Trichocoleus sp. FACHB-46: one gene and its partner. Each later gene encodes a partner of the first gene's protein in a complex. Links are inferred from orthologs where the notes say so. Each region holds a gene or a part of one and is shown in the gene's direction. Other genes may lie near its edges. The genes, in order: dnaB and dnaG.

Region 1 (14,866 bases):
GCTCAGATTTGCATAGCTTTGGGCGCGATCTTGATAGAGTGTGCACTCTTTCGCGTAAGGTCGTTGAGGAAAATTGCAAGTGTCATCGTCGTGATAAGTGCAAGTGTCACATAAATAAGTAGCTTCATCAGCTCGATATAACGGAATCCCAGGATGTCCGTGAGCTTTCAACGCCAGGTGACATTGAGGACAGGTGATAGCTTGTGAACTAACGGTTTGATGACAGCGGGGGCATTCAGGCATTGGAGCAGAGAAGGTTCGGGTCTTCTTCGTATGCTAGCCTAAGCCCTACAGCGCCTTGAGGGAATTCGAAGGAGATCGTCTCTTATGACTGCGGAAATTTCCGCACCTGATACTCCCCCGCTTCAATGATGGGGTAGCTGCCAGCTAGTTGTTGGGCGAATTGCTGCTCTATGGCTGCTAAGCGATCGCTAGGCACAGATTTCCAAGCCTCTCTACTAGCCCAGCGGATCACCAAAATAACTTCTGTAGAGTTATCCGGATTGATCCAAACTTCCTTGCCTAAAAACCCAGGATACTCAGAGAGAAACGCAGTCCAAATTTCGGCATCTTTTTGGATGTACTGCTCTCGCATTTCAGGAGCAACCTTGATTTTGAGCCACTCGATCACCATAAACAACCCAGTCTAATGTTTCCTGTAGAGTAATTTAATCCATCTAAGTCGTCGTTGATGGCCACAAAGTAACGAGTGAGTCTAACAAACTCAAATCCCACAACCTACACCTAAAGACGGCAAGTGGTTTTTTGTTGGCCAAAGCAGGTTAGGAACGCTTTAGATTTGACAGAATAAAGCTGTAGGCTGGGTTCAGTCCGGTTTGAAGAATAACACTAAAACTTCATTAATTACACAAAAGCCTACATTTACAACTGTTGCAATCGCACAATCTGAGAAATCGCATGGACAACAATAATTTCATTAAGCAGCTACTGATGATTGGAGTGGGTACAACCTCTCTAGTAGCAGAAAAACTAAGGGAGGTCAGCGATGAGTGGGTGAGAACAGGACAACTCAATCCTGAACAAGCCAAGAGGTTTGCAGATGACTTGATGACTCATCTCAAGTCTGAGCAAGGCAATTTAGACGCTCAGATGCAGCGACAGCTTCGTAACGTTTTGCAGGATCTGGGTGTGCCCAAGCAATCTGAAATGGATGAGCTACGGGGGCGGCTTGATCGCTTGGAGCGGCAAGTGCGGGATTTAGAAAATAAGTCGTGGCGCTAAAACGGGCGATCGCAGTATTCAACTCAGAGCTTAAACTGAAAAGCATACGCTAACCTGAAACAGCACTGGATGCTGGCTGTAAAGTTAGTTGTATTTTCGATGCTAGGAGGAATTGAATTTTGCGAGAGATTTTAATTAGCTTGGGACTGATGCTAGCTTGCTGTGTACTGCTAGTCGTCACGCAGATTAGTGGTCGCAGTTCCGCGATCGCTGGGGAGTTGCAAAACACTCAACCCCAACCAGCAGTATCACAAACAGTGAGCAGCAGCTTAATTGCGCAGAACCCCCTATCTAACAACGCAGAGAAGTCCGAAAATACTGAGGTGGTAATGGATAGTAATGATGTCGTCACAACTCCTTCAGGGTTGCAGTACACCGAAATAGAAGCAGGAACTGGAGCAACTCCTCAGACTGGACAAACTGTCGTAGTGCACTACACAGGCACTTTAGAAGACGGCACAAAATTTGATAGCTCTCGCGATCGCGGTCAACCCTTCCGCTTCAAAATTGGAGTTGGTCAAGTAATCAAGGGTTGGGATGAAGGCGTAGGCACCATGAAGGTCGGTGGCCGTCGCAAACTCGTGATTCCCGCTGAACTAGGTTATGGTGCTCGTGGTGCTGGCGGCGTGATTCCTCCTAATGCCACCTTGATTTTTGATGTTGAGCTGCTGAAAATCAGCTAATTCTTGGCAAGTTTTTTCATTTGAGCTGACCTCTTCCCAAATCTCCCTCAAGCTGAAAAGCGTGTCGAGCCTAGGGGAGGGGTCGGGGGTTAGGTTTTAGGTTTCGAGGAACTGTCGGCCTCCATCACTTCAGCTGTCCAAGCAATTTCTCTAGAGTAGATGCCATTGCATCGGTGCTGTAGTGTTCTACGCATTTTTGCCGCGCCTTCAAACCTAATTGGCAAGCTGACTCCCAGTCCTGAAAGATGGCTCGAAGTTGCTCAGCAATTTGTTCTGGAGAATTAGGCTCAACTAGGTATCCGACTCCAGCCAAAATAGTCGGAATATCACCAACCTTGGTAGACAAAATTGGCTTTGCCATTGCCATACCGTCGGTTAGCTTGAGTGGGAATTGCGCCTTTGCCGTTGGTGTATCCCGCTGTGGCACCACTACTACATGAGCTGCCGCAACAATTTCAGGCATTTGCTCAACTGGGTATCTCGGCAATTGAATAATCCATTGTCCCCAGCGCTCAACCAGTTGGCGATCGTAGTCGTCTGGTCTACGGCCACCCACCATCACGAGTCTTAAATCTGGCTCGTTCAACATCTCTAAAGCCAGCAGAACATCTTCTAAACCTTTGTGAGGACGGGGTGTTCCAGGAAACATCAGGACTCTATATCCCGCAAGACCATAGCGCTCCCGGCTCGTCTCAGGGTCATATTTTTTGGGATTAAATAAAGCGGTGTCTTTCCCATTGGGTAGGTAGATGCCGCCAAACCGATTTTGGAGAAACTGAGTGTCTACAGTAATGGCATTCGCCCGACTGACCAGATTCTCGCTCCATTTCAAATACAAGGGGTGTTCTGGCTGTCTTAATGCCCCTTCCGGTTTCAACACATCCCTCGCTAACTGTTTCACCGTAGGACGGTAGGCCCATTTGTCGCCGCCGTACCAGCTTAGCTCCCAGTCATCAATATCTAAGACGACTGGACGCTTAGAAAATAATTGCTTCAATAAAGCCATACCAAAGCTGGTGGGCCTGGGCTTGACGGCGTAAATAATATCCCCATTCACCTGATCAAGCAGTTGCTTGGCTGGACTCAGTAGCCTTGGATAATTACAGCCAGGAAATGCCTGAACTGGGAGGCCAATGGGTGGATTGGGGTAGATGGATGGACCGAAGAGAAACCCAACAACTTCTACGTCATAATCAAGTTTTTGTAGAACTTGGCTCAACAAATAAGCCCTTGTCACTCCACCCCCTGATAAGTCGGGTGTAATGACAGAAATTTTCTGGCGATTTTTAGCGGGTTGGGGGCTCAAGAGTGTAGAAGGATGGAATACAGTGATGCTACCAGAAGATTTAGTCGGCTAGTTTGAGGCGACCCGTTTGCAGATAGTCAAAAATTAAGTTGATCTGCCGTCGGTCTTCAGAAGAAAGCTTAGAGTCGGAAAGAATTATAGAAGTTAATTGCAAATGCTCTCGGCGGCTCAGCTGTCCAGCTTGAATAATTTGCTCTGTAATTATTTTTATGCTTAGGCTTGATTTACTTTGCGCTGTCCACACCATGAGTATGACTTGTCCTGATACGTCTGATAACGTTTGGCTGAGGCAGTCCTCATAAAGCTATTGTCATAGCTTTATCTCAGCGGTTTGGCAAAGCTGCAATGAGCACACAATGAAGACTTAGTGAATTTGTGTAAATCTCTCTCATTAAGGTGTGAGTTGATTGCCACCCATCGCTAAGTAGTCAAATTCCTTGAGTCGCTTGAGGGGCACTTAAGCCTAAAGTGTCGTTCAATTCTGGGAAACCAATGAGAAAATGGACTGATGCAAGTTTATCGACTCCCAGCCCTCTCCGATAATTACATTTTTGTCCTGCATGCTCCTGCCCAGGGGATAGCAGCAGTGGTAGATCCAGCAGAGGCGCAGCCAGTCTTAAAGTTTCTGGCTCAGCTTGGTGCAGAATTAGTAGCGATTTTTAATACTCACCATCACGGGGATCATGTGGGTGGAAACGCAGAACTGCTGCGCAAATTCCCCACCTTAACTGTGTATGGAGGGGAGGGCGATCGCGGACGCATTCCAGGACAACAGAAGTTTCTGCAAGGAGGCGATCGCGTTCCATTTGGAGACCAAGAAGCAGAAGTGTTGTTTGTGCCAGGGCATACCCGCGCCCACATCGCCTATTACTTTCCACCTACTAACCCCGAGGACGCAGGAGAGCTATTTTGTGGGGATACACTTTTTGCAGGCGGTTGTGGTCGCTTGTTTGAGGGGACTCCGACGCAAATGGTGCAATCTTTAAGCAAGTTGCGAGCTTTGCCAGACAACACCAGGGTTTGGTGCGCCCATGAATATACCCTAAAGAATTTACAGTTTGCCTTAAGCGTGGAGAGCGCTAACTTAGATTTGCAAACCCGCTTAGCTGAGGTCGAAGCAATGCGTCAGCGTTCGGAAGCGACTGTACCCTCAAATTTGGGTTTGGAAAAACGCACAAATCCTTTCCTGCGCTGGGATGTGCCCCGTATTCAACAAGCCGTCAAGATGGCTGAGCAAGTGGAAACTTTTGCGCGTTTACGGCAACTTAAGGAGCAGTTTTAGAGAATAGTGGCACCTGTACTAAGTGACTGGGCAAAACGAAATGTGAGGGGATACTAGGAGTTGACAGAAATTAGATGGTCACTAAACTTGCGATCGCTCCTCACATTTCGATACGATAAAGTGTTCTGACGACAGCGACAACACCTCCCAAGGTACGCACAGTTAATCACAGGAAAGATCATGGCGAAACGTGTTCAGTTAGTTTTAAATCGGGATGTTAGCAAGCTAGGGAGAACAGGTGATCTGGTAGAAGTTGCTCCCGGCTACGCCCGCAATTACTTGATTCCTCAAGGCTTTGCTGTTAAGACCAACCCTGGCATTCTTAAGCAAGTAGAGCGTCGTAAAGAGAAAGAGCGTGTGCTATTGCTGGAACAAAAGCAGCAAGCTGAAACGCAAAAAGCAGTTCTAGAGAAGGCAACTCGTCTCACCATTCAGAAGCAGGTGGGTGAAGGCGATGCCATCTTCGGTACGGTTACAGCTCGTGAAGTCGTAGAAGCAATTCAGGCAGCGACAGGTGAAGATGTCGATCGCCGCGAAATTTCTCTACCCGACATTAATAAAGTTGGAACTTACAGAGCAGAAATCAAACTGCATCCTGATGTGAGCGCTGTAGTAGAGATTGAAGTCGTTGCTAGCTAATTCTGGTTAGCTAATTCTTGCCGCTTGGCGTCGGTAGAATTCTGATATACATAACAGGCTAGTGTGTGAGGCCCCATAGAGGCTGCAACTGACCAGTTTTGTTCTTCAGTGTAGGACGGGTGAGTCAGCTACTCATCCGTCTCATTTGATCCAAACCTTTTTACAGTTGTCCCTGTTATGGTTCACGACTTAAGTTTCCAACCGCTGAGCGATCGCCTGCCCCCGCAAAACATTGATGCGGAAGAAGCCATCTTGGGCGGTATCTTGCTCGACCCAGAAGCCATCAATCGAGTGATTGATATTCTGCGGCCTGAGGCGTTTTACATTAGTGCGCATCAAGAAATCTATCGAACAGCGGTCACGCTCCATAGCCAAGGTAAGCCGACCGATCTCATGAGCCTCACAAGCTGGCTGCAAGATCACAGCCTGCTAGAAAAAGTGGGTGGGCAAAGCCGACTCGCTCAACTAGTAGATCGCACGATCAGCGCCGTCAACATTGATCAGTATGCTTCGCTGGTCATGGATAAGTTTTTGCGCCGCAAGTTGATTCAAGTTGGCACAGAGATCGCGCAACTCGGTTATGAAACTAATAGCGAACTAGTCAAGATCCTCGATCAATCTGAGCAAAAAGTTTTCAGCATTACTCAAGACCGCCCGCAACAAGGTCTAGTCCCCACTTCCGATATTCTCACAGACACTTTCTCCGACATTGAAAGCCGCTCTTTAGGCATGGTGATGCCAGGGATCGCTTGTGGTTTTTACGACCTGGATGCCATGACCCAAGGTTTCCAGCGATCGGATTTGGTGATTGTGGCGGGTCGTCCGTCAATGGGGAAAACCAGCTTCGTCTTAAATATTGCTCGAAACATTTCCGCGTTTCACAAGCTACCCGTAGCAGTTTTTAGTTTGGAGATGTCCAAGGAGCAGTTGGTTTACCGCTTACTTTCCAGTGAGTCTCGCATTGAGAGCGGGCGTTTACGCTCTGGGCGGATCAGCCAGACTGAATGGGAACCTTTGGGGCACGCCATCAGCACATTGTCACAGCTAAATGTTTACATCGATGATACGCCGGACATCAGTGTGACCGAGATGCGCTCCAAGTCCCGTCGCTTGCAGGCAGAGAATGGAAAACCCTTGGGACTTATCTTGATCGATTACTTGCAGTTAATGGAGGGTAGCGGCTCAGACAACCGAGTTCAAGAGTTGTCGAAAGTAACTCGCGGACTGAAAGGTTTAGCACGGGAACTCGGTGTTCCAGTGATTGCCTTATCGCAGTTAAGCCGAGGTGTGGAATCTCGGACTAACAAGCGACCCATGATGTCTGACCTGAGGGAGTCGGGATCGATCGAGCAGGACGCGGATTTGATTATGATGATTTACCGCGACGAGTACTATAACCCAGATACACCCGATCGCGGAATTGCTGAGGTGATTATTACCAAGCATCGTAATGGTCCGGTGGGAACGGTAAAACTGCTATTTGAGCCGCAGTTCACCTGTTTTCGTAACTTGGCTTCTCCTAACCGCCCGTAAGGACAACTATTCTAGTTAAGTTAGCTATTAACTTTGCCGTCAGGCATTTTAGCTCCCTTGAGGTTGGCATTCATTAAATTGGTGCTACTGAGCTCGGCTCGGACCAAGTTGGCATCAGTCAGATTGGCGTAACTCAAATCGGCTCTCGCTAAATAGGCATCAATCAAGTTAGCGTCAGTCAAGTTAGCATGGCGAAGGTTGGTACGGCTTAGGTCGGCTCGACTCAACTTCGCAGCAGTGAGATTAGCTTGCTCTAATTTAGCCTTGCTCAGCTTGGTATCAGGCAAGATGGCGTTGTGTAAATTCGCGCCTGTTAGATCAACGTCGCATAATGTAGCTCGCTCCAGTTTGGCGTTGACCAAGTTTGCTCCGACTAGAATGGCACCGCTGAGTTGAGCTTCTGTGAGAAAAGCGCCACTAAGAATAGCACCTGTGAGATCTGCTTCACTCAGATCAACGTCTCTTAACATAGCCTCGCTCAAGTTTGCGCCGCGCAGGTTCACTCTTGCTAGGTCAGCACCTGTTAAATTAACACCTCTCAGATCGGTTTTAGCTAAGTTTGCGCCTCTCAGATTAGCAACATATTGACGGTTCTCTTGGCGAAAATTAGCTCCTCGTAAACAGGCACCTGTGAGATTCGCACCGCTTAAGTTGGCATTGCGTAGATCCGCGTCGATTAGATTGGCATCGAGTAAATTAGCCAAAGTAATGTCAGCACTGCGTAGATCCGCAGCTTGCAAGCTAGCACCATGCAGATCAGTATCATGAAGGTTGGCGCGGTGTAGATCTGCTTGATTGAGGTTAGTTCCACTCAGCTTTGTACCTATTAAGTTGGCTTGACTTAAATTAGCTCGACTGAGGTAGGCAAAAATGAATGATGCACCCTGCAAATCACTTTTAGAGAGGTTGATTCCAATTAAATCAGCTCCGTTTAAGTTAATGCCGCTCAAACTCAAGGCGTTAAAGTCAAGCTCACCAGCAGCATATCGCCCAATTAATTCATCTGCGTTCATAGAAGTTACTTGTAATTATTTATGACCAAAGCCTCATCCTAATCAGCAATTTTATTTCAGCTTTGAGCTGATATTTTAGGAGCTAATGTAGACGATAGTTCGCAGGTTTGATCTAAGTCATCTAGCGATCGCGCTTCATCCTTAAAAACGGGTTTCGCAGTAGAGCCAAACTGGCAAGTCTGCTCGGTCTCCACCTCGATATCAACATGGCCAGAAGTTAAGAGGGTTTCTTCAAAATTGAACTTAATCCTGGTTTGCTCAGGGGAGAAATGCTCTGAGTAAATTGGTGATGATATAGACTCAGCTGAACTAAGTTTCGGCTGGCGTTGTATGAGTGAATAAAAGGGTTTAACGCACTGAATGATGGCTCCCGCTGCCTGATTGTACTCATAGGGATCTTCTAAACAGCTGGCAATGATTTCTAGCCGAGATTCAAGGGTGGACAGGGTTTCACACTGTTCAAATAGTTGTTGTAGTAAATAATCAAATTCACAAGCTTTGAGAGCTGACCAATCAGAAGCGCTAAAAGAGAACTTATGCTGAAGTACTGAAAAGAGCAAAATTTTGGCTCGAAGAGGATTGGTATATTTCATGATTTCGAGCCGTAGTTCAAAAGGAGCATACGCACTTTTCGCTAGCTCTGTCTCTATTCCTGGCGATCGCGCTACCTGAGAAGCTGAATGTTGATCTATCGGTTGGGTGAAACTAGCTTCAGCTTGATTATTTGAAGGCAGAGCTACTGGGGCTGAATTAATGGATTGGCAGTAGAGGGCTTCAAGAGACTGAGTGATTGTATCGGCAATTAAAAAGTAGTCTGCTTTCCGGTTTAAGGTACTAACAACACTGCTTAAAAGTAGTTTTAGGTCAGTGAGGTTGCCAGCGATCGCATGTAGCTCGGCAATTAAAACTTCTAGGGGTATTGCTTGTAGCTTGCTTGGATCATTCTCCCAATAATTCCTACAGACGCAAAGAATTAGCTTTTTGATCCGAATCTTCTCTGGTTGAGCTTCTAGATGGGAGGAAACTTGTGTGTAACAAGTTGACTCTTTGGAATAAGCTTCTTGAGCAAATTGAGGCTCAACTACCAAATTCGTCTGCTCAGTTTGAATAACTATTTGTGTATCGCCGTTGTCACTCATTAACTGAGTTGAAGCTGGCTTCTCAGCGTATAAGGTACTGAAACAATTAATAATGCTACCCACAACCAGAGAATATTCGGTTTGGCGATTAAGGGTTCTTACAATACTGTTAAGTACTAGCTCTAGGCTCTCTAGAGTTGGTGCTAGCTCCAAAGACTCTTCGACTAACTCTTGCCAGTGGTATTGCTGGAGCTGATCTAAGTTATTCTCCCAAATATTTTTGCAAATATAAGTGAGGATTTTTTTGATTCTAATTGAGTTTTTGTCTTGAGCAAGCCTACCAGCGACTCTAAGTGCCTCTTGTTGCTTTGAGGTAATATTTGACTCTAATGAAATCTCAGAATAAAGACTTTTGATTTTTTGGAAAATAAGATTGGCAATTAAACTGTACTCCGCTGGTTTGCTCAAACCTTGAGCGACCCTGGTTAGATGAGAGTTGAGAGCGCTGGAAGTGGGATGAAGGCTAAGTAATTCTTGAATAAGATTTTTTAGAGAATGAGAGTTGATAATATCTAAATTGTTTTCCCAAAAATTTTTGCAAATATAAAAAATTAGCTTTTTAATCCGAATTGAGTTTGGATGCTGTTCTAGGTCATGGGCGATCGAATGTAGCAGCTCTGTATTTGCCATGATTTTTGTTTGGAAAAATGCACCTAAGCGAGCCAAGACAGCTCAAAGGAGAACTTAATGGAATTCTTTACCTTAAGCATGCCCAGTTACTTAGATGAACTTGGTACGTCACTAATAGGAGTTTATCTGGAATTAACCCCAGCTTTAGCGGTTGCAGTTTGACTACACCATCTCTTTAAAGTTTCCAGGGTTGTGCAAACCGCAACTGCTGAATTTGTGGCTCCCTGTCCGGATTAGACTGTTAGTGAATTCCTCAAGTTTCGCTGAAGGTCAATGCTTGACCCCGGACCTCTGTGTTCAGCTTCCCGGGGTCATAAACCACTTGGCCTCCCACAATAGTCGTTACAGGCTAGCCTGTTAACTCCCAACCTTCAAAGGGACTCCAGCGACACTTGGTTTGGAGGGTTTCACGCCTGACTGAAGCATAGTTTTCTAGGTCAAAAGTACGAGGTCAGCATCGTAACCTGGAGCGATCGCGCCTTTTTTCGGAATGCCATAAGCCTTGGCAACGGCTGTGGACATCCAATGAGCTACTTGGGCCACGGTACAGCGTCCCGCTTTAGCTTGAGTCAACATCAGAGGCAGCGAGGTTTCAACACCTGGCATGCCTGAAGGTGTGTTGGGGTAGGTTTGGGCTTTTTCTTCTAAGGTGTGTGGGGCGTGGTCAGTGGCAATAAAGTCAATTACGTCATCGAGTAAGGCTTGCCATAACGCCTCATTGTCATGAGGCGATCGCCTGTGGCAAAGATGGACTCTAGGGCTGACTCTTGATCTACCAACAAAGGGCCATGCATTGAGCCCATGAAAATCTTGATGCCACAAGCTGGTTGCGCCTCTAGTAAATCCGTGAGGTTGTCACCCGTTGCCCCGATAAAAAAGCCGTAATTCACCAAACACTTTTCCGCCGCTCGGCGCAGTTTATCGTCTAGCGCGGCTTGGTTAGTGGTTAGTGGGCGGGTGTTGGGCATTTCCAGGAAAGAAGTAACGCCTCCCTGGGCACAGGCACAACTGGCGGTAAATAAATCTTCCTTGTGCTCCAAACCTGGTTCGCGGAAGTGAACCTGCGGGTCAATCACTCCTGGCAACAAAGTGAGTCCTTGAGCGTCTATTATTTCCTGGCTGACTGCGCTATCGATCGTATCGGAGAGGTCGGGTGCAACCTGAATAATAGTCCCTCGATTTGTACATCTCCTACCATGAGTTCACCACTGGGTAGGAGCACTTGGGCCTGGCGAATGAGTAGATGAGAGGCAGAATGCATGGCGCTAACCGTTTGTGAGATAAGCAACTGGCTAAGATAACGTAAATTGATGCGTGTCTAAATATCGATTTTTATGTCAGAGTTTTACAAGCTCCCCATCGTTACATGGCAGTATCAAACCCATTTGTTGGATTGAATTGATAGGCTGGTAGTCTGAGTAACGCTTATAACTCTGAATTGATACCGCTCTTTTCCTTGGTAAGTAAACACCTATGACTCGTGTGCAGAATCAAGCGTCTGACGAAAATACCCAACCACAAGTTGAAAATCCTTGGTTAGAGGGACTCAAAACCATTGGGCTGAGTGTCATTTTAGCTTTGGGAATTCGCACTTTCGTCGCTGAAGCGCGCTATATCCCATCCGGGTCAATGCTGCCAACGCTACAAATCAACGATCGCTTGATTGTAGATAAATTAAGCTACCACTTCCATAGCTTAGAGCGAGGCGATATTGTCGTGTTCTCTCCAACTCAAACCTTAAAAGACCAAGGCTTTAAGGATGCATTCATCAAACGGGTGATTGGTCTACCGGGTGAGAAGGTAGAAGTCAAGGGAGGGCGAGTCTATATCAATGACCAACCGTTGAGAGAAGAGTACATTGACGAGAAACCCAGCTACCAGTGGGGGCCTGTGCAGGTAGCTTCTGACTCTTATTTAGTGCTGGGCGACAACCGCAATAACAGCTACGACAGTCACTACTGGGGGTTTGTCCCTCGCGATCGCATCATTGGTCGAGCTGTGGTGCGTTTCTGGCCTCCCAATCGAGTTGGAGAGTTAGGCCAAGAGCCAGCTTATGAACTTAAGTCTGCTCAGTAATTCTTTAAGAACTAGGACACCAGGTTTGCACAATCTGACCAAGCAGCTCTTGACCCAACCAAGGTGTGTTAATAGATAAAGACTTAAGAGACTGCCCGCTCACCACCCAAGGCTGGCTGGGGTCAAACAAAGCCAGTTCAGCAGGTTGGCCAGGTGCGACTGTGGCGACAGGCTGTTGCAAACATTTGGCTGGATTGCTGCTGAGTACGCGCCAAAGCTCTAGCGCTGTCCATTCACCACTCATGACAAAGCGTTGCCATAACAGAGGGAGTGCTAACTCTAATCCGATCGCGCCTGGAGGAGCCTCGGCAAAAGCCACTGTTTTTTCTTCATAGGTGTAAGGAGTGTGATCGATCGCGATCGCATCTAACACGCCTTGCCTGATGCCATCAATTAAAGCGGCTTGATCCGTTAGGTTGCCTAATGGAGGCTCCAGCCGTAAGTTGGGGTCGTAGGTTTGAATCGCCTGACTATTGAGCAACAAATGCATCCAGGTGGTGCTAGCCGTAATGGGCAGACCCCGTTCCTTAGCCACTTGAATCAATTCCACGCTACGGGCAGTCGAGACTCGCATGATATGCACAGGCGTACCGATCGCTGCAACGAGTTCGAAGAGAGCCGCGATCGCAGTGGTTTCGGCAATCGCAGGACTTCCAGGCAAGCCAAAGCGAATCGATTCTGGTCCCTCTCGCATCACCCCATTCCCTGTTAGCTTGGGGTCGCAAGGCCAAAGCGCCACAGGTTTTTGCAATGGCTGGAGATATTCCAAAAGTCGCCGCAGGAGTCCATAACTGGATAAAGCTCGGCCATCGGCAAAACCCACAACGCCTGCTGCTCCTAGCTCGGCTAGCTCGGTCATTTGTTGTCCTTGCACTCCTAGCGTCAAAGCGCCCCATGCCCGAACTTGGACTGGAAGCTGAAATTGCCGTTTGTCTTGTAACCAAGCGAGTCCAGCGGGATTGTCTAGAGCGGGGGTCGTGTCAGGCAGGATATTTAGGCGCGTGAATCCACCTGCGATCGCGGCCTGCTGTAAAGAACGTAGGGTTTCCCTGTCCTCAAATCCGGGTTCGCCAGAGTGGCTATACAAATCGACTAACCCTGGCCCTAAGATCAAGCCTCGACCATCTCGTACCTGACTATCGGTGGGCCACTCAGAGATAGAGTCTGCGATCGCCTCAATCTTGCCATCGACAATCAAGACATCGGCCACGCGATCGGTCATCGCCGCAGGATCTAAGACCCGGACTTGTTGGAGCAGTTCATTAGTCATGATGCCTTCGTACTTACAAAGCTCCTGCTGCCGTTTTGTCTAAAACTCCACCTGCTAGGTGAGACGTAATATTCATTGCTTGCAAGACAGGGTGCCCTGCTGGGCCTTTGGGGTAGTCAATCACACTCACCGCACCATTCCCTTGCTTGAAGTTCCAGAAATTTTCTGGCCCTAAACCTGCCACATGACACAAAATGGCTTTGTTGATGGCATCGTGAGCCACCACCAATACGGTCTGGGGGGTGGGAGATGCAGCCGCTGTTTCGACAATGGCGTTCCAAGCTGCGATCGCCCGATCCCATACCTGTTGCAAGTTCTCACCCTCAGGCATTTGCACGGCTTCGGGGGTGGCTTGCCAGCGTTGCAACTCACCAGGAAACTCTGCCTCAATCTCTGACTCTAGCTTGCCTTCCCACAAACCATGACTGATTTCTTGCAAGGTATCGTCGAGCTTTAAATCAATGTTGGGGTGGTATTGCAGAATAATTTCTGCTGTTTCTTTGGGCCGCTGCATTGAGCTACTTACTGCCGCATCAATGCTAATGGAGCGCAAAAACTCAGCTGCTTGTCGAGCTTGTTCGCGCCCATTGTCATTGAGTGGGACATCAATTTGACCTTGGAAGCGCTTCTGCCGATTCCATTCTGTTTCTCCGTGCCGCACCAGTAAGAGGCGGGGCCCCTTTTGACCAGAGCGACGCTTTGGCAACGGTTCGCCAAAGTGAGCGGTCAAGTTCAGAGACTCTACCTGCACAGGCGCGTCTAAGCCACCTGCAAAATTCAAGACAGTGATGCCGCAGTTAGATTGCTGCAAAGATTGGTAGCGATCGCAATCTAGACCAATGGCAGTGCTGATCAAAGCTCGATTAATGCCGCTATGAGCGACAACCAGAATGGTTTGGTCCCCATGCCGAGGTAAAACTTCTTGCCAAAACTGTCGAGCTTGTTCGTAAAGCGCTGGGACTGGAAAGAAATCAACTGTGCCGTTCGGTCCAGGGATTTCCATCCGTAGTTTATGCGGTTGGTCTCGCCACAACTGGATATCCTCGGGGAATTTAGCTTCGACCTCATCAAACAATATGCCTTCCCAGAGCACCAGATTGATTTCTTTGAGGTTGTCGGTTAGCTGGATTTCGGGAGGATAATGAGTAGCCGTCGGAAAGCAGGAAAGCGCTAGCTGAGCTGTTTCTTTCGCTCGTTTCAGCGGACTGCTATACACCGCATCGAAGGTGAGGCCACTCAAAGCTGCCCCAACTTTTTGAGCCGCAGCACGACCTGCTTCAGTTAAGGTTGATTGGTCACAGTGACCCTGAACACGGCGCTCAACGTTATAGCTACTCTCGCCGTGGCGCACAAGAATGACACGAGTACTCAGGGCTTTATCCTCCAATCAAATCAGGGCAGGGGTGTCAGAAATAGAGCGAACGATCGCCAATAATGCAGAGTCTTTATTAAAGACCCATACAAAAGAGACCAGAAGAATTTTACCCCGTCGAGGAGACGCGCTGGATCACGAAAGATACGGTCTATGCTGCTGTTTGTACTAGCCGCGATCGCCTATCTCTCCTGAGAAGCTGATGGCTCTAACTGCTGATAGGCCACGGAGCAGGACTAGCAATGAGATAATGCCTTTGAGGCTGATTAACATTGCACTCACATTGATCGAGCTGAACGGGTTCATCACTCCAAATTGGGGGTGAAATCACTGCACTTGCTGCTGGGGAAGGGAATGAAACTGAAGCAATTGATTTTAGGGGTTCTGACGATTATTGCGATCGCTTTTATTGGTTTATCTTTAGCCCAAAGCTGGAGTCAGCCTCAAGTTCAGAGCCGTCTAGAACTCTATCAAACCAATCTGTTGCTGCACGCTTCCGAGTGGCAAGGCGATGCCAATAGCGATGTAGATCTCAAAGACGCACGGGATAAATTGATTGGCGATGAACCCGTCAAAGCCGCTTTGAAACAGTACCAAGAAGCTCGGCAATCGGTGGCAGGCACTTTAGCTAAATTGGAAACGCGATCGCAGCCTACATTAGAAGATCGCCCATTAGCTCGC
Region 2 (14,859 bases), on another replicon or contig:
GCCGCAGGGCACGGCAATGAAAAACTGGTGGAACTGTTACTGCAACAAGGTGCGAATGCAAAAGCAGCTAATGCCTATGGAGAGAACGCATTACACTATGCCGCTTGGCGGGGTAATCCGGCGATCGTGCAACGACTGCTGTCTGAAAAAGTCAATGTCAATCCTACCCATCACTTAGGGCGGACTCCGTTGATGTTTGCAGTGCGGCGAGGCTCATTACCGATCGTGAAACTTCTACTAGCACAGGGGGCAAGAGTTGATGCAGCGAGTCGCGAAACTTTTGTGGAACCTCATCGGTTGAGATATGGCTATTACTCTGTTCTGGATCACGCGATCGCCACAAACCAGCCAGAGATTGCTGCTTTATTAAAGCAAAAAGGCGCTAAGCCATACGAGCAAAAATAACTTTACGGGGTTCTTAGCAGGAGAATTATGGCTCCTTCACGATGACAGTCGCTTCAGTTTTTGGCTAACGTGTAGCAGATCTAACAAACTCCAGTTAGGGACTATTTCCCTCACTCGCTATTAAGAAAACTGCTGTTAAGGAAGCTTATGAGTCACTCCCCTCTCTTCGACAATTTGGCGCGGGCTATCCGGGTTGCTTTATTTTGCGATCGGCAGCAGATTTCGACTAGCCAAGGTTTAGAGTGGTTCGCCGCGATTGAGGAAGCTGCCGATCGCCAACGGCTGCATCGCCGGGAGTTGTTAGCGTTAGGCGGTTTGGGAATTGCAGGCGCGATTGTGGGTCACATGGGTCAGGTCAGTGCCGCACCCAAACCAAAATCAAGTGCCACTGTAGGGATTGTCGGCGCAGGATTTGCGGGATTGACTTGTGCCTACGAACTCCAACGTAACGGCATTCTTGCCACCCTCCATGAAGCCAGCGATCGCGTCGGGGGCCGTTGCTATTCATTGGATAACAACTTCTTTCCTGGGCAGGTGGCAGAGCGGGGAGGTGAGTTTATTGATAACTTGCACAAAACCCTGATCGGCTATGCTCGCGAATTTGGTTTGACGCTGGAAGATGTCAACAAACAACCAGGAGAAGTTTTCTACTACTTCAACGGCCAGCGCTACCCAGAATCAGTCGTAGTGGATGAGTTTCGAGCTTTGGTGTCGGCTATGCAAGCAGACTTACGGACGCTCTCCGGTGAGCCTAGCGCTGATAGCCACACCGAGGCAGATGTGAGACTCGATCGCACCAGCTTACAAGCCTATCTGGACAGCCGCCAAGCGGGTAATGTGGTGAAGGCAGCGATCAAAGCCGCCTATGAAGCGGAATATGGCTTACCGATCGCTCAACAAAGCTGCTTAAACTTCCTCCTGTTTATCCATGCCGATCGCCGCTCTAAATTCACGCCTTTTGGTGTCTTTAGTGATGAACGCTATCACGTGGTGGAGGGCAACGACAAAATCACTCAAGGGTTGCGCGATCGCCTACAAAGTCCAGTCAAACTGGGTATGAAACTGCTGCGGGTGCGGAAAACGGGCACCAATCAGATTGAACTCACCTTCCAGAGTGGCTCCCGCACTACAACCGCTACTTATAATGCGGTCGTTTTGGCCATTCCCTTCACGACACTACGTCAAGTCGAGTTGGATCCAAGCCTGGGTCTGCCTGCCTGGAAGGTTCAAGCCATCCAACAGCTGGGTTATGGTAACAATGCCAAGATGATGCTCGGCTTCAACGGTCGGCCTTGGCTCCCTAGCAGCAACGGCAGCTCTTACTCCGACTTACCCAATCATCAATCCACCTGGGAAACCAACCCCGTTAAAGCCACCAGTACTCAGGCGATTCTCACCGACTACTCTAGTGGCGATCGCGCTCTGCGTCTCAAAGTCAGCAATGTGCAAGCCGAGGCCGATCGCTTCCTTACGGATCTCAATCGAGTGTATCCGGGGTCAAAAGCAGTCGCTACTAAAATCAATGGTCAATACCGCGTTCACCTAGAGCCTTGGCCCTCTAACCCATTGACCAAAGGCAGCTACACCTGCTACACGCCCGGACAATTTACCAGCATTGCGGGCAACGAAGGCAAACCCGTCGGTAATCTCCATTTCGCCGGAGAACATGCCAACTCTTTTTACGAATGGCAGGGCTTTATGGAAGGGGCAGCGCTATCTGGCATCCAAGCCGCTAACGAAATTCTCCAAGACCTCAAGGTTGGGAGATTATAGGGATTCATCAGCTCCACAAATCCCATGCTAATTTGGCTCACCCAATTTAAGGGCGAACTAGCCGCGCTGAGTGCGGCATTTTTGTGGGCGATCGCGTCTGTCATCTACACTCGCATTGGGCAGCGGGTGCCTCCCTTGGTTTTGAACTCTTTGAAAGGCGTGATTGCGATCGCCTTCCTCGCCATTACCCTCTGGCTTCAAGGCAGCGGCTTACCCGACATCAACGGCACAGCTTTGGGACTATTGATCCTGAGTGGAGTGGTAGGGATTGGCTTTGGCGACACTTATTACTTTGCCGCACTGAATTTACTGGGGCCAAGGCGAACTCTGCTACTGGAGGCTTTAGCACCCCCGCTCTCCGCTTTCCTCGCCTTACTGTTTTTGCAAGAAACCCTAAAACTGAGCAATTGGTTGGGGATTTTTCTTACCATTGTCGGTGTGACTTGGGTGGTGAGTGAGCGATCGCCTACCGAAACAGCCAATTCAGCGACAGGCAAACCAACGCATCCTCTACTAGGAGTTGGTTACGGTTTACTAGCAGCCTTGGGCCAAGCAGGAGGGGCGGTGCTATCTCGTGCTGCTTTAACTCAGAGCACTATCAGCCCCTTGTGGAGCACCCTAGTCCGTTTAGCCACCGGGGTGTTGGTGATGCTGGTGTGGCTACTAGTGCGACGGCAAGCAGGATTGGTGATGCAAACCCTAGAATTTGAGCGCGATCGCCGGAAGGGAATGTCTTGGCTAGGCGCGATCGCCATTACCTCTTTTTTCAGCACCTACTTGGGCATCTGGCTGCAACAAACTTCGCTCAAATTTACGGCAGTTGGGGTAGCCCAAGCCCTCAGTTCCACCAGTCCCCTGTTCATTTTGCCAATCGCGATCGCAATGGGTGAGGTGGTCAGCAGACAGGCCATTTTAGGCGTCTTGGTCGCTTGGGCAGGGGTTTGGTTCTTGTTTAGTTAATGCTGGTTCGGCTACTGCTTTAGAGCCAAGGTTAAGCCATCCGCGATCGGAACCAGGCTGAGCGTGATGCGTTGGTCTTGGTGTAGCTTGGCATTAAAGGCGCGGATCGACTCGGTGCGGTTGTCTTGCACTTTCGGGTCTGCCACCCGTCCAGACCAAAGCACATTATCGATCGCGATCAACCCACCCGGACGCACGAGTTGCAGCGATCGCTCGTAATAGTTCCAGTAATTGCTCTTGTCAGCGTCAATAAAAGCAAAATCAAAGGTTTCGGCCTCACCAGCGGCTAAAAGCTGGTCTAGGGTGTCTACGGCTGGGCCAATCCGCAGCTCAATTTTGTTAGCCACCCCTGCGGCTTGCCAATAACGACGGGCGATCGCGGTATATTCTTCGCTCACGTCGCAAGCAATGATTTTGCCATCAGCGGGTAAAGCCAGCGCCACCGCTAAGGAACTGTAACCTGTAAATACTCCCACTTCCAGCGTTTTCTTAGCCCCCATTAGCTGCACCAACAGCGCCATAAACTGCCCTTGCTCTGGAGCAATCTGCATCTGAGCCATCGGATGTTCAGCGGTCTTTTGTCGCAGTTGCGCTAAAAGCTCCGGTTCACGCAAAGAGTTGGACAACAGATAGTCATACAGTTGATTCGTCAAATCCAGTGTTTTATTAGACATAGGAATGTTTTGCTTAAAAATGCAGCTACAAAATTACTATATTGAGGGTGATTTGCTGTAATTGGAACTCAGAGGAGAGTGGAGTTTATGATCCGAGCGATTTTGGCAGTAGTTCTGGTAGGACTATTAACGGCTTGTGGCAACGGCATTCCGGGGCTGAGTGACCGAGTCGTTCAACAAGCGATCGCTCTACAAGTCGGCCAAACCCAGCAAACCCTCGCCCAACAACTCCGGCTCAAAAAGCCCCCCAAAGTAGAAGTGAAGCAAGTCGCGATCGCTAAGCAAGACTCGCTAAAGATTCAAGGCTTATCTGCTTACCATCTCCAAGGAACTTACGACCTCACCTTAAAGTTTCCTAGCCGCCAAGTCACTCAGGAAAAAAATCCGTTCGAGGTCTACCTGCAACAGCAACCTGACCAGAAAAGTTGGAAGCTAGCTCAGCTTAGCAAATCAGATACAGAAGCTGAATCTACTTGGGTAACAGAACCCCTCCAGTAGACTTCAACTCATCAAATCAAATTTGCCAGGACTCCCATAAACCTAGGGAGAGATTAACGATGGTTGGGCAAGTTGCGCGATCGCCATTGACCTTTGACTCAGTTTGTCAACCAATATCCAGCGGGACAGTAGGTGTGATTTTAGTGGAATCAACTAAAAATATTTCAACTCGTCTGAAGAGTTCAGCTACTAAGTAGAAAATGCTAGTAGCCATAAACACAAAAACTTGATTCGTCCAAAAGGACGAATCAAGTTTTTGTAATGAGTTCTAAATTTGTGAGCATCAGTATTCTTTTGCTAGTTTAAATCTAGCGATCGCTAGAAGTATGGATAACCAAACACAACCCACTAAGGGCCAAATCCAAGTTGACATTTTAATGGCGGTGAGGGAACTAAAAGCCCAAATTCAGCAGCTGCAAGATGAGCCTTTAAATAGTAAAGAGTCCAACTTTGAGGACTATCTAAACCTTTTTATTCAACAAATTGAGGAAAAGGTCAAGCAGCTAGAAGCAGAAGCAACACAACTGAAAGCACAAAAGAAGGTTCTGTATCAGCAGTTGTGGAGCCAGGCTAAGGAGTTGAAATCCTGCTATCAGGAATTGCAGCATACCAATCAAGAACTATGTCAGGCCTTAAACTCCGATCGAGTTTCTTATAATCAAGCGATCGCGAAAAAAATTTTCAATGAGGATGAGCCTATCAGAGAGGCTCTAGCCAGGTTGCTTCAACTAATTTATGGCCGAGATGGTAGCCCTAGAGATCTGGGAAGGCTGCGGAGATGGACATCTCCGCAGCCTCGTATTTCTGGCACAGATAACACCTACCCTTTATCCAAACAAGCGATCGCATTTAAGGATGACCACGACCGCCTTAAAGCCCGATCTCTAGCGCTAAAAGCACAATTTCAAAGGCTGCGAACTCAATCTCAGGTATTGGCCGCTCAGTCTCGAGTGTTGCAAACTCGATATCTTGCGTTAGAAACAGTTGAGCGCGATCGCAACTAGTAAATTCAACGAGCCTTACAGTAATCCTGCGGTTTCGTAGAGCCTTCTCAGGGTAGCGGTAATTTTAGTGCCGTACTGTAAGTCAGCAGTCCAGCGACCACTCAGTTGATCCACCAAAGGGGCAATACCGCGAGTGACAAAGCGGAAGCGCGGGTCAACCACATCCTGAACTAAAGGCTCGGTGCTGGCATAGGCTTTGAGGTGCTGCACATGCGCCCGAACTCCAATGCGGGCACTGGGGAAAGACGCACCCACCTCAGCACCACCGACTGTTCCCAAGCCAGCAAAGTTGTTCTGCGAAGGTTTGATTTCACTACCAAAGCGTAAAAAGCCCGTCTCCACACACATTTGGCAGAAAGCAATATCGTAATTTACGCCTTCCACGCTGGCTTCTTCTCGGTACAGCTTCGGTAAGTCGGGAAACTGAGCTAAAGCATTCTCATTGTTAGATTTGAGGAACATCATTAGCTGGACTTCCGAAGTGTTGCCGTTGCTAATGATGCGATCGAGTTGACCGGGACAAATTGAAAGGATCGATCGCAAAATCACTGTCCGGCTGACGCTATCCCAACCCACAGAAATATTAACCTCCCGCAGATCGACCGCTCGGATGTAGACAATGTTGCGGTAGTTGATCCGGCGGATATTAGGGGCTTTGGTCAAATCTACCCGCAGGCGATCGGCCAAGTCAATTGGAATGTAAGCATTGCCATTGACCACAATGCCCTGTTCACCATAAATAGAGCCATTAATATTGATGTTGGCGGGAGTATAGGTGCCAGTCGGCAAAGGTGTGGGCGTGGGAGTGGGCGTAGGCGTAGGGGTTGGTGTGGGAGTTGGCGTAGGAGTTGTTCCACTTACCGCTCGGCTCCAAGCTGCTAAGCCGTCAGCCAGACCCAACGCAATATCGCGGCGACGGTTTTGAATCAAAAAGCGATCGTCTGGATTGGTTAAGAAACCCACTTCCATTAACAGAGAAGCAGGAATGATTTGGCGGCAAAAAGCTAGGCTGCCCACTCCGGTAGCAGTGTCGGGTCTAGCTCCTCGGCTTGGCAGTTGGGGCACTCGACGCAGCAGCGCCAGCAACAACAGCTCTGAGTGAGCTTTGCGCTCGTCATTATTGGCAATATAGAAAACACTGGCTCCCCTCACAGAGGGGTCAGAGAAGGCATCAGCGTGAATTTCTAGGGCTACGTCACCCACGCGCCCGCGACTGTTGATCCAGGCAATGGTCCCCGCTAGGCTGAGGTCATCGGGTACGGCCAAAACTTCAAACGCTCGCGATCGCAGTTCGGCGACGATCAAATCCCGCAGCAGAATCAATTCTCTGGCTTCTGTGGTGCCGCCCGCGATCGCGCCTGGATCGATTCTGCCGTTCTCGTTTCCACCATGACCTGCCGAAATAAAGATTCGTCCCATCTGCGCTGTTTCCTCTAGAGCTAAAAATTATTGATATTTAGTTTCTGTTTAATAAAACTGCTGTAGCTTGACCTCTAGAACGGCCCTCTACCCATGACTCTGAATAAATGAAATTACCCTTAACGAATTGATTATGCCCAACCCAAAGCCAGAATACAGCTTCCAGGCGAGATCACCGTGATAATACTCGAACTTCAGCCTTTTGTACCAACGGGTTTAGGCAAATGAAGTCACAGCACGGCTTTTCTCAAAGCACAACGGCTTGGCTGAAACTGAGAGAGCGGTGACAATAGTAAGTGAGTTCTACTTTTCGGCACAGCGTCAATGGACATTCCTCGGCTGCATCCTGACACTATTGAGCAAGTCAAGCAAAAAGCTGACATTGTCGATATAGTTTCTGAGCATGTCGTGCTGCGGAAACAGGGCAAAGACTTTGTCGGGCTCTGCCCGTTCCACGATGACAAGTCTCCGAGCTTCAGCGTCAGTCCCAGCAAGCAGTTTTACTATTGCTTTAGCTGTGGAGCGGGTGGCAACACGATCAAGTTTCTGATGGAGTTGGGTAAAAACTCCTTCAGCGATGTCGTGCTGGATCTGGCTCGCCGCTACCAAGTAAATGTCAAAACTTTGGCTCCAGAACAGCGCCAAGAGTTGCAACGGCAGCTTTCGGTGCGGGAGCAGTTGTACGAGATTTTGTCGCTGACGGCCAAATTTTACGAGCATGCACTGCGACAACCTCAAGGAAAGGTCGCTTTAGATTACCTACAAAACTCTCGGCACCTGAGCCAAGAAACGATTCAGCAGTTTCAACTCGGTTACGCTCCGGCGGGTTGGGAAACGCTGTACGGCTATTTGGTAGAGCAGAAACACTACCCGGTGGAGTTGGTAGACCAAGCTGGATTAATTTTGCCGCGCAAATCTGGGGGTGGTTACTACGACCGTTTCCGCGATCGCTTGATGATCCCGATTCTGGATATTCAAGGTCGTGTGATTGGGTTTGGGGGCCGCACCCTGAGCGATGAGCAACCCAAATACCTCAACTCCCCCGATACGGATCTATTTGACAAAGGCAAAACCCTGTTTGGGTTAGACAAGGCCCGCGCTGCGATCGCCAAGCAAGACCAAGCGGTAGTCGTAGAAGGTTATTTTGATGTAATTGCCCTGCATGCCGCCGGGATTACCAACGCCGTCGCGTCTTTGGGTACCGCATTGAGTGTGGCCCAAGTCAAACAATTACTGCGCTATAGCGAGTCAAAGCAAGTTGTGTTCAACTTTGACGCCGATGCGGCGGGGGTGAAAGCGGCAGAACGGGCAATCGGGGAAGTGGCTGATTTGGCTTACCAAGGTCAGGTGCAGTTGCGAGTCCTCAACATTCCCGAAGGCAAAGACCCGGATGAGTTCTTGCACACGCATTCTTCAGAGCATTACCTCAGCCTCCTGGAAAGAGCGCCCCTGTGGTTAGATTGGCAAATTCAACAAGCGCTCCAAGGCCAAGACCTGAAGCAAGCTGATCAGTTCCAGCAGTCGATTCAGGCGATCGTCAAGCTCCTAGGCAATTTACCCAATACCCCTTTACGAACCCACTATATTCATCAGTGTGCGGGGTTTTTGAGTCAAGGCGATGCCAGGTTTGCGCTGCAACTGGAAGAAAACCTCCGCACCCAAGTTCGGGGGCAGCGTTGGCACGGGCGATCGCAAAAATGGGAAAAACCCACCGATTACAGCTTGCGAGAAGCAGCAGAAGCCCAACTGCTCCGTATCTACATTCATTGCCCCGCTCATCGTCCAGAAGTGCATAACGCCCTTAAAGAGCGTGAACTGGAGTTTAGCTTGTCTCATTACCGCTTTCTGTGGCGGCAGATCCTAGACATTGAAGAAACAGAAAATCAAGAGCCTCAGACCGAACTGCCTCAGTCTTACGCCAGTTGGGAGGAGCACACAGAAGTTGACTTACTCACGGCCCTGCAAGACCGCTGCACTGAGTCGCCAGAGGAAATTAAGCGAGTTCTGCACATTCTGCAACTCGATGAAACAGCAAAGTTAGATATTCTCCGTCCGAGTCTAGCGATTCGCACTGCCACTGCTAGCCTAGAGCGGATTATGTGCGAGAAACGTTGCCGTCACTTGCTGAAGATGTGGGAAGAAGCCACGCAAGCGATCTTGGCTGACCCCAACCAAGTACAAATCCTAGATTCTTTAGAACAAAGCCTAGATGCGGCCTTCGATGTCGAAGCCTTGCGGTTTCAGAAGCTGTTCTACGACGAAAGACGCTACCTGCAAGAACTCGATCGCCAACGCTGCGTCACCCCAGCCGATCTACTAGAAGTGCCGCAGTTGGGTTAGTTGCAATAGAGCGTGTCGCGGGTGTTGCGTCCTGTCGCTGGGTTAGTGCCCTTCGCCACCTTGCAGAGCAAAGTTTGGGCATCTTGTCGAAACTCCACGTCGGTGAAGTCTGCGCCGTCAATCACGGCTCCTTCAAACTTGGCGTTGAAGGCAAAGGCTCCTTCTAGAATCGCATTGGTTAAATTTGCATCTGACAGGCGAGCCGTATCTAGCGTGGCGTTGCTGAGGTTTGCCCCTGCCAAATTGGCAGCTTCCAGATTAGCCCCAAAAAAGCTCACTCCGCGCAAATCACTCTGACTGAGATTGATGCCGCGCATATTGGCCTTAGTAAAGCTGGAGTCTACTAAAACACGGCCCGAAAAGTCGGCCCCCACCAAGAAAGCTTTGTTATAGTCCTCAGCCAAAGCAGGAGCCGCGATCGCCCCCCAAACCAGCAACCCCGCCAGAGTCATCCAGCATAAGCTGAAACAAGCAGTGGCTAGGCGTTGATACCAGGCTGTTTTCACTGGTTTCTGAATTGGGTGCTGAAGCAATGGGAAACCGTACCTTCTGTCCATCTCGCGTACTTTACTAAGTGACTGTGACGAATCAGTGAGTCTGGGAGCCACATCAATCTATAGGCTAGCGCTAAGCGCAGCCTAGACTGACCTGAGCGGTCCCATCCCTGATCCTACCCGAAGCTGTCGGTCTCCTTGGTGAAAAAGCACTAGACTCGTAACGAAGGTTAAAGTCTGACTGCTTCTTCCTGCAAGCAAATTTAAGTAAAGTGCATGAATTCTGACACGCCTAGACCCTCGCGATCGCGCCGCTCGTCTCAATCTAAGAGCGAAATCGGGTTGCTAGGAGAAGCCTTTATTGCAGCATGGTTGCAAGCTCAAGGTTGGGGACTGCTGCATCAACGCTGGCATTGTCGTTGGGGCGAAATTGACCTAATTGCCCAACAACCTGCGGTCCAACAATCCATAGCATCTAGACCTATATCACCTGACCAGATGCGATCGCGTTCAGCCACGCTTGTATTTGTGGAAGTTAAAACTCGTAGCGACAACAATTGGGATACGGACGGCTTGCTAGCGATCACGACCCAAAAGCAAGCCAAGCTTTGGCAGACAGCAGAATTATTTTTGTCCAATTATCCAGAACTTGCAAAACTACCTTGCCGCTTTGATGTGGCGCTGGTGGCGTATCAAACTGAATCAAAAGCGCGATCGCAACCTGAAAAGCTTGGTGTCGATCAAGTTCAGGCTGCGATATTAGCAATGAATCATGTGGTTAACCAGAGTCAAGCAGCGATCGCCCAAGGGCAACCTATTGCGATCGAAGGTTATCAACTAAGCTTAAAAGATTATATCCAAGCGGCTTTCACTTAATTTGCCGTTATCAGGCTACTCCAACACCTGCTGGGAGATGATAGCCAGCCAGAAGAAATTGCCACGTGTTGCAGCTTAAGCTAGCGTCTCAGGACAATAGCCCAGTCCTAGAACAAACTGCTTACGGAACTCTTCAATTTCACCGCGATCGGGGCTACCGTGAGAAACCACCGCTACTTGATAGCGCCGCATCACATCAATGGCAGACTGACCCGTTTCCAGGCTCCACAAAGCCATTTGAATACGAATTTCTGGCTCGTAGGGAATGCCTAGCTCATTCAAGAAAGCTCGGAAATCTCCATCTTCTTGTGGGCTCAAGTAGCGATTCATCTTGACCTTGACGACCCAGCCATCAATCTGATGAATTACAGTCATGAATCGAACAGGCATTAGCGTGGTGCCATGTAGGTGTTCGACGACTCTTAGGGTGAGGCTGGCATTGCCAAGGTAGTAGAGATATTCCATGTTTCTTCGGACCCAGCGAATGCTACATTTCTATTCTTACGGGGATTTGCTGAAGCCAATAGGGGAGAAGCCCCCGACCTCCTATGGGGGGTTCCACCCAATGTTGTTATAAGTTTTGCCCTTCATTGCTTGTCGCAGCCTTACGCTGGTATGAACTTCACGGCCAAACCTCACAATTTTAGTTCCTCAGATCAGCCTGTCACTCCGGCGATCGCGTCCGAGCCTACCTCCGACCAATTACTGAGCGCCTATGACTACGAGTTACCAGAAGAAAGGATTTCTCAAAACCCCGTAGAGCCAAGGGATCAGGCACGGTTGCTCGTCCTCGATTCCCCAACTCAGCATAGCCACCGCATCTTTCGAGACTTGCCAGATCTCCTCCGGTCGGGAGATTTACTAGTGCTCAACAATACCCGTGTGATTCCCGCCAGGTTGTACGGTCGTAAGCCAGGGGGTGCCGCGATCGAAGTTTTGCTCCTAGAACCCCAACCCCAACCTAATTGCTGGCTGGCTCTAGTCAAACCCGGTCGGCGGCTGAAACCCGGAGCGGCAATTGAGTTTGGTCCAGACCCAACTGAGCCACCGAGCTTAAAGGCCACGGTCTTAGCGACGGATGCGCCCACGGGAGGGAGGATTTTGCAGTTCGAGGTGCCCGATGGGGAGTCATTGCAAACACGCCTACACGAACTCGGCCAAGTACCTTTGCCACCCTACATTACCCAATCGGAAGCAGAGCCAGAACGCTACCAAACGGTTTATGCCGCGCAACCTGGAGCTGTCGCAGCCCCAACCGCAGGCTTGCACTTTACCCCTGAGTTGCTGGCTAAGTTACAAGCTCAAGGCATTGACCAAGCCTTCGTTACCTTACATGTGGGAGTCGGCACCTTTCGGCCCGTCGAAGCGGAGGATATTACCCAACATGCTATGCATAGCGAGTGGGTAGAAGTTCCAGCCGAGACAGTCGCCAAAATTCAGCGGACCAGAGCCCAAGGCGGGCGCGTGATTGCTGTGGGTACGACGGTCGTCCGCACCCTGGAAGGAGTGGCGCAGCAAGCTGAGCAGAATGGCAACCAGTTTGGTGAATTGCAGCCCTACCAAGGCAAGGTGAATCTATTTATTTACCCTGGTTATCAATGGCGCGTCGTGGAGGGATTAATTACCAATTTCCATTTGCCTTGCTCCAGTTTGCTGATGCTGGTGAGTGCGTTGGTAAGTCGTCCGCGCTTGATGGCGTTGTACCAAGAGGCGATCGCGGAACAGTACCGTTTCTATTCATTTGGGGATGCCATGCTGGTGTTGCCAGAGGCCAGAATCTAAATCATGGGCATGGGGCGATCGCTCATCTTCAAGCTAATCAGGCGTTCGATTGCAATGCAATTTCCGCAGGTTCGGTGGATCACGACCGCAGAACTCGCTCAATGGCTCAGCAATCCTGTCCGATCGCAACCGCTCCTATTAGATGCTCGAACTCAGGCTGAGTATGCAGTCAGCCATTTGGCAACTGCTCAGCAAATCGATCCGATTGCGCCTGACTTGGCCGCTCTAGGCCAGATTGATCAGGCTACACCCCTAGTTGTCTACTGCTCGATCGGGTATCGCAGTGCGAAAGTTGCGGCTCAGTTGGCGCAAGCAGGCTTCACGCAGGTTTATGACTTGGAAGGCAGCATTTTTCAGTGGGCCAACGAAGCACGACCGCTCTGGCAAGCCGAGCAGCCTACGACCAAAGTGCATCCTTACAACGCCCAGTGGGGCTTGTTGCTCAAGCCTGAGTATCGGGCGGAGTTGCAGGAAGAATTACCTCTAGATTGAAGGCTATGCCCTAATCTTCGTGCTCTTCCACCTGCTGGATTAATTTAGCAATCAAAGCAGTCCAGCCAGTTTGGTGACTCGCACCGATTCCAGCACCATTGTCACCGTGGAAGTATTCGTAGAACAAAATCAAATCTTGCCAGTGTGGGTGGGTTTGAAATTTTTCTGTGTCTCCATAGACGGGGCGACGACCGGCGGCATCTTGGGTAAAAATCTTTATGAGTCGTTGGGAGATTTCGCTGGCGACTTCCCACAAGTTCATCCATTGCCCAGAACCTGTCGGGCATTCCACTTTAAAGTCATCACCTAAGTAATGATGAAACTTTTGCAGCGATTCGATTAGCAAGAAGTTGATGGGAAACCAAATCGGGCCACGCCAGTTAGAATTGCCCCCAAACAAGGCACTAGTGGATTCCGCTGGCTCATAATCAACGCGGTGTTCCTGGCCTTGCGCTTCAAAAATGTAAGGATGCTCGGCGTGATAACGGGACAGAGCCCGAATGCCATAGGGACTGAGGAATTCCTTTTCGTCTAGCATTTTCTCTAGAATCCGCCGCAGTTTATCGCGATAAACGATCGCCAAAAGCCTGCGATCGCCGACCCCCTGCCGTTTCATACAAGCAATATTTTGTGTCAGATCGGGACGATTGCGAATAAACCACTCCGTTCGCTTCCAGAAACCAGGAAACTGCTCTAGGAGTTCCGCTTCGATCGCCTCCACTGCAAACAGAGGAATCAGGCCAACAATGGAGCGAACTTTCAAGCGCACTTGATGCCCGTCTGGGAAATGGAGCACATCATAATAGAAGCCGTCTGCTTCATCCCAGAGGGAGGCTTCTTCTCGGCCCATGCGGTTCATAGCCTCCGCAATGTAGAGGAAGTGCTCAAAGAACTTGCTGGCAATATCTTCGTAGATGGGATTGGCTTTTGATAGCTCTAAGGCGATCGCTAGCATATGCAAGCTATACATGCCCATCCAACTGGTGCCATCCGATTGGTCAATGCGACCTCCGGTAGGCAGTTCGGAACTGCGATCGAATACGCCAATATTGTCTAGACCGAGGAAGCCGCCTTGAAAGACATTATTGCCCGCTGCATCTTTGCGGTTCACCCACCAAGTAAAGTTGAGCAGTAGCTTTTGGAATACTCGCTCTAAAAAAACACTATCGGCCCGACCGTATAGTTTCTGTTCAATCTTGTAAATCCGCCACGCTGCCCAAGCATGGACAGGAGGATTCACATCCCCAAACGCCCATTCATAAGCAGGCAGTTGGCCGTTGGGATGCATGTACCATTCTCGCGTCAGGCGATCCAGTTGGTATTTAGCCAGTTCTGGATCAATCATGGCAATGGGAATCACATGAAAGGCCAGATCCCAGGCCGCAAACCAGGGATATTCCCACTTGTCGGGCATGGAGAGAATGTCATCATTAAATAAATGAATCCACTCAGAGTTTCTCCCTTTCAGCCGCTCCGGGGATACGGATGGCTCAGCAGGCACGTTTTTCAACCATTCATCCACCACGTAGTAGTAAAACTGCTTGCTCCACAATAGGCCCGCAAAAGCTTGACGCTGGATGTTTTGCAAATCGGGCGATCGCGTGAAACAGCAAACCCGTTGGTAAAATTCATCAGCTTCCCGCTGGCGATCGCTAAAAACCCGCTCAAACTCAGCTCCCAAGGGAGAAGCGGTGACAAGCGCTGGAGCCACTTGATTTAATCTGAGTTGAATAGTTTGCGTCTCGCCTGCCTGTACCTGCAAGATATAGTGTGCTGCGGCTTTGGTGCCAACCAATTCAGGATTGACAGCAGTGTGCTCGTCCTGAACTACATAGTTGTTGATGCCATCCTTGAGATAAGCCGAAACGTTAGGCGTCCCAAAAATACGCTCCGTATTGGTTTCATTTTCGGTAAATAGCAGCTCTGTCGGTGGGTCGCAATACAACCAGTAGTCACCCAAGCTGGAATGGGAGGCGGCAATGACGCTGTAATTGTCCTTGTCCTTAGATTTCGCTTTAGACAGTAAGGGCTTGTCGGAGTTGGGAAGGGAGGGACAAGCTTGCTTCTCACTCCCAGACCCCGTACTCCAAGACCAAGTGTTACGAAACCACAGCGTCGGCAATAAATGTAAGGTTTGAGCTT

Evidence for each region.
Region 2: the proteins of dnaB (region 1) and dnaG are in contact, whole or in part, in a crystal structure (PDB 2R6A), measured with the Geobacillus stearothermophilus proteins. The link is inferred for Trichocoleus sp. FACHB-46 from one-to-one orthologs. Residues at the interface, in WP_033016901.1 of Geobacillus stearothermophilus: Ser13, Glu15, Ala16, Gln18, Glu91, Leu92, Asp94, Ala95, Val96, Pro97, Thr98, Ala99, Ala100, Asn101, Tyr104, Tyr105, Ile108; in WP_049624496.1 of Geobacillus stearothermophilus: Lys456, Leu457, Leu458, Pro459, Ala460, Asn463, Ala464, Leu467, Leu535, Leu536, Ile537, Ala538, Gln544, Glu545, Asp548, Tyr549, His552.

What each region holds. Positions count from the first base shown.
Region 1 is NZ_JACJOD010000030.1:20,104-34,969, forward strand. Bases 4,580-7,507 are described here. They hold dnaB (replicative DNA helicase), read left to right. Parts: upstream 4,580-5,329; coding sequence 5,330-6,685; downstream 6,686-7,507. Other genes in these bases: rplI (50S ribosomal protein L9), read left to right, coding at 4,694-5,152; H6F72_RS16690 (pentapeptide repeat-containing protein), read right to left, coding at 6,706-7,507. Outside these bases: H6F72_RS16645 (zinc ribbon domain-containing protein), read right to left, coding at 1-243; H6F72_RS16650 (TIGR03792 family protein), read right to left, coding at 326-634; H6F72_RS16655 (phasin family protein), read left to right, coding at 919-1,242; H6F72_RS16660 (FKBP-type peptidyl-prolyl cis-trans isomerase), read left to right, coding at 1,362-1,925; H6F72_RS16665 (glycosyltransferase family 4 protein), read right to left, coding at 2,050-3,231; H6F72_RS16670 (hypothetical protein), read right to left, coding at 3,272-3,478; gloB (hydroxyacylglutathione hydrolase), read left to right, coding at 3,740-4,513; more of H6F72_RS16690, read right to left, coding at 7,508-7,698; H6F72_RS16695 (hypothetical protein), read right to left, coding at 7,755-9,467; H6F72_RS31165 (amidohydrolase family protein), read right to left, coding at 9,900-10,151; H6F72_RS31170 (amidohydrolase family protein), read right to left, coding at 10,151-10,555; lepB (signal peptidase I), read left to right, coding at 10,941-11,543; H6F72_RS16710 (dihydroorotase), read right to left, coding at 11,548-12,813; H6F72_RS16715 (histidine phosphatase family protein), read right to left, coding at 12,827-14,164; H6F72_RS16720 (CPBP family intramembrane glutamic endopeptidase), read left to right, coding at 14,540-14,866. UniProt on the Escherichia coli protein: The main replicative DNA helicase, it participates in initiation and elongation during chromosome replication. Travels ahead of the DNA replisome, separating dsDNA into templates for DNA synthesis.
Region 2 is NZ_JACJOD010000041.1:95,092-109,950, reverse strand. The notes cover bases 6,645-9,565. They hold dnaG (DNA primase), read left to right. Parts: upstream 6,645-7,057; coding sequence 7,058-9,073; downstream 9,074-9,565. Other genes in these bases: H6F72_RS23930 (pentapeptide repeat-containing protein), read right to left, coding at 9,070-9,565; H6F72_RS23940 (N-acetylmuramoyl-L-alanine amidase), read right to left, coding at 6,645-6,733. In the rest of the region: H6F72_RS23970 (ankyrin repeat domain-containing protein), read left to right, coding at 1-405; H6F72_RS23965 (FAD-dependent oxidoreductase), read left to right, coding at 553-2,178; H6F72_RS23960 (DMT family transporter), read left to right, coding at 2,203-3,138; H6F72_RS23955 (class I SAM-dependent methyltransferase), read right to left, coding at 3,150-3,812; H6F72_RS23950 (hypothetical protein), read left to right, coding at 3,900-4,310; H6F72_RS23945 (hypothetical protein), read left to right, coding at 4,637-5,314; more of H6F72_RS23940, read right to left, coding at 5,330-6,644; more of H6F72_RS23930, read right to left, coding at 9,566-9,579; H6F72_RS23925 (YraN family protein), read left to right, coding at 9,844-10,443; H6F72_RS23920 (hypothetical protein), read right to left, coding at 10,519-10,908; tRNA preQ1(34) S-adenosylmethionine ribosyltransferase-isomerase QueA, read left to right, coding at 11,059-12,225; H6F72_RS23910 (rhodanese-like domain-containing protein), read left to right, coding at 12,280-12,717; H6F72_RS23905 (glucosidase), read right to left, coding at 12,728-14,859. UniProt on the Escherichia coli protein: RNA polymerase that catalyzes the synthesis of short RNA molecules used as primers for DNA polymerase during DNA replication.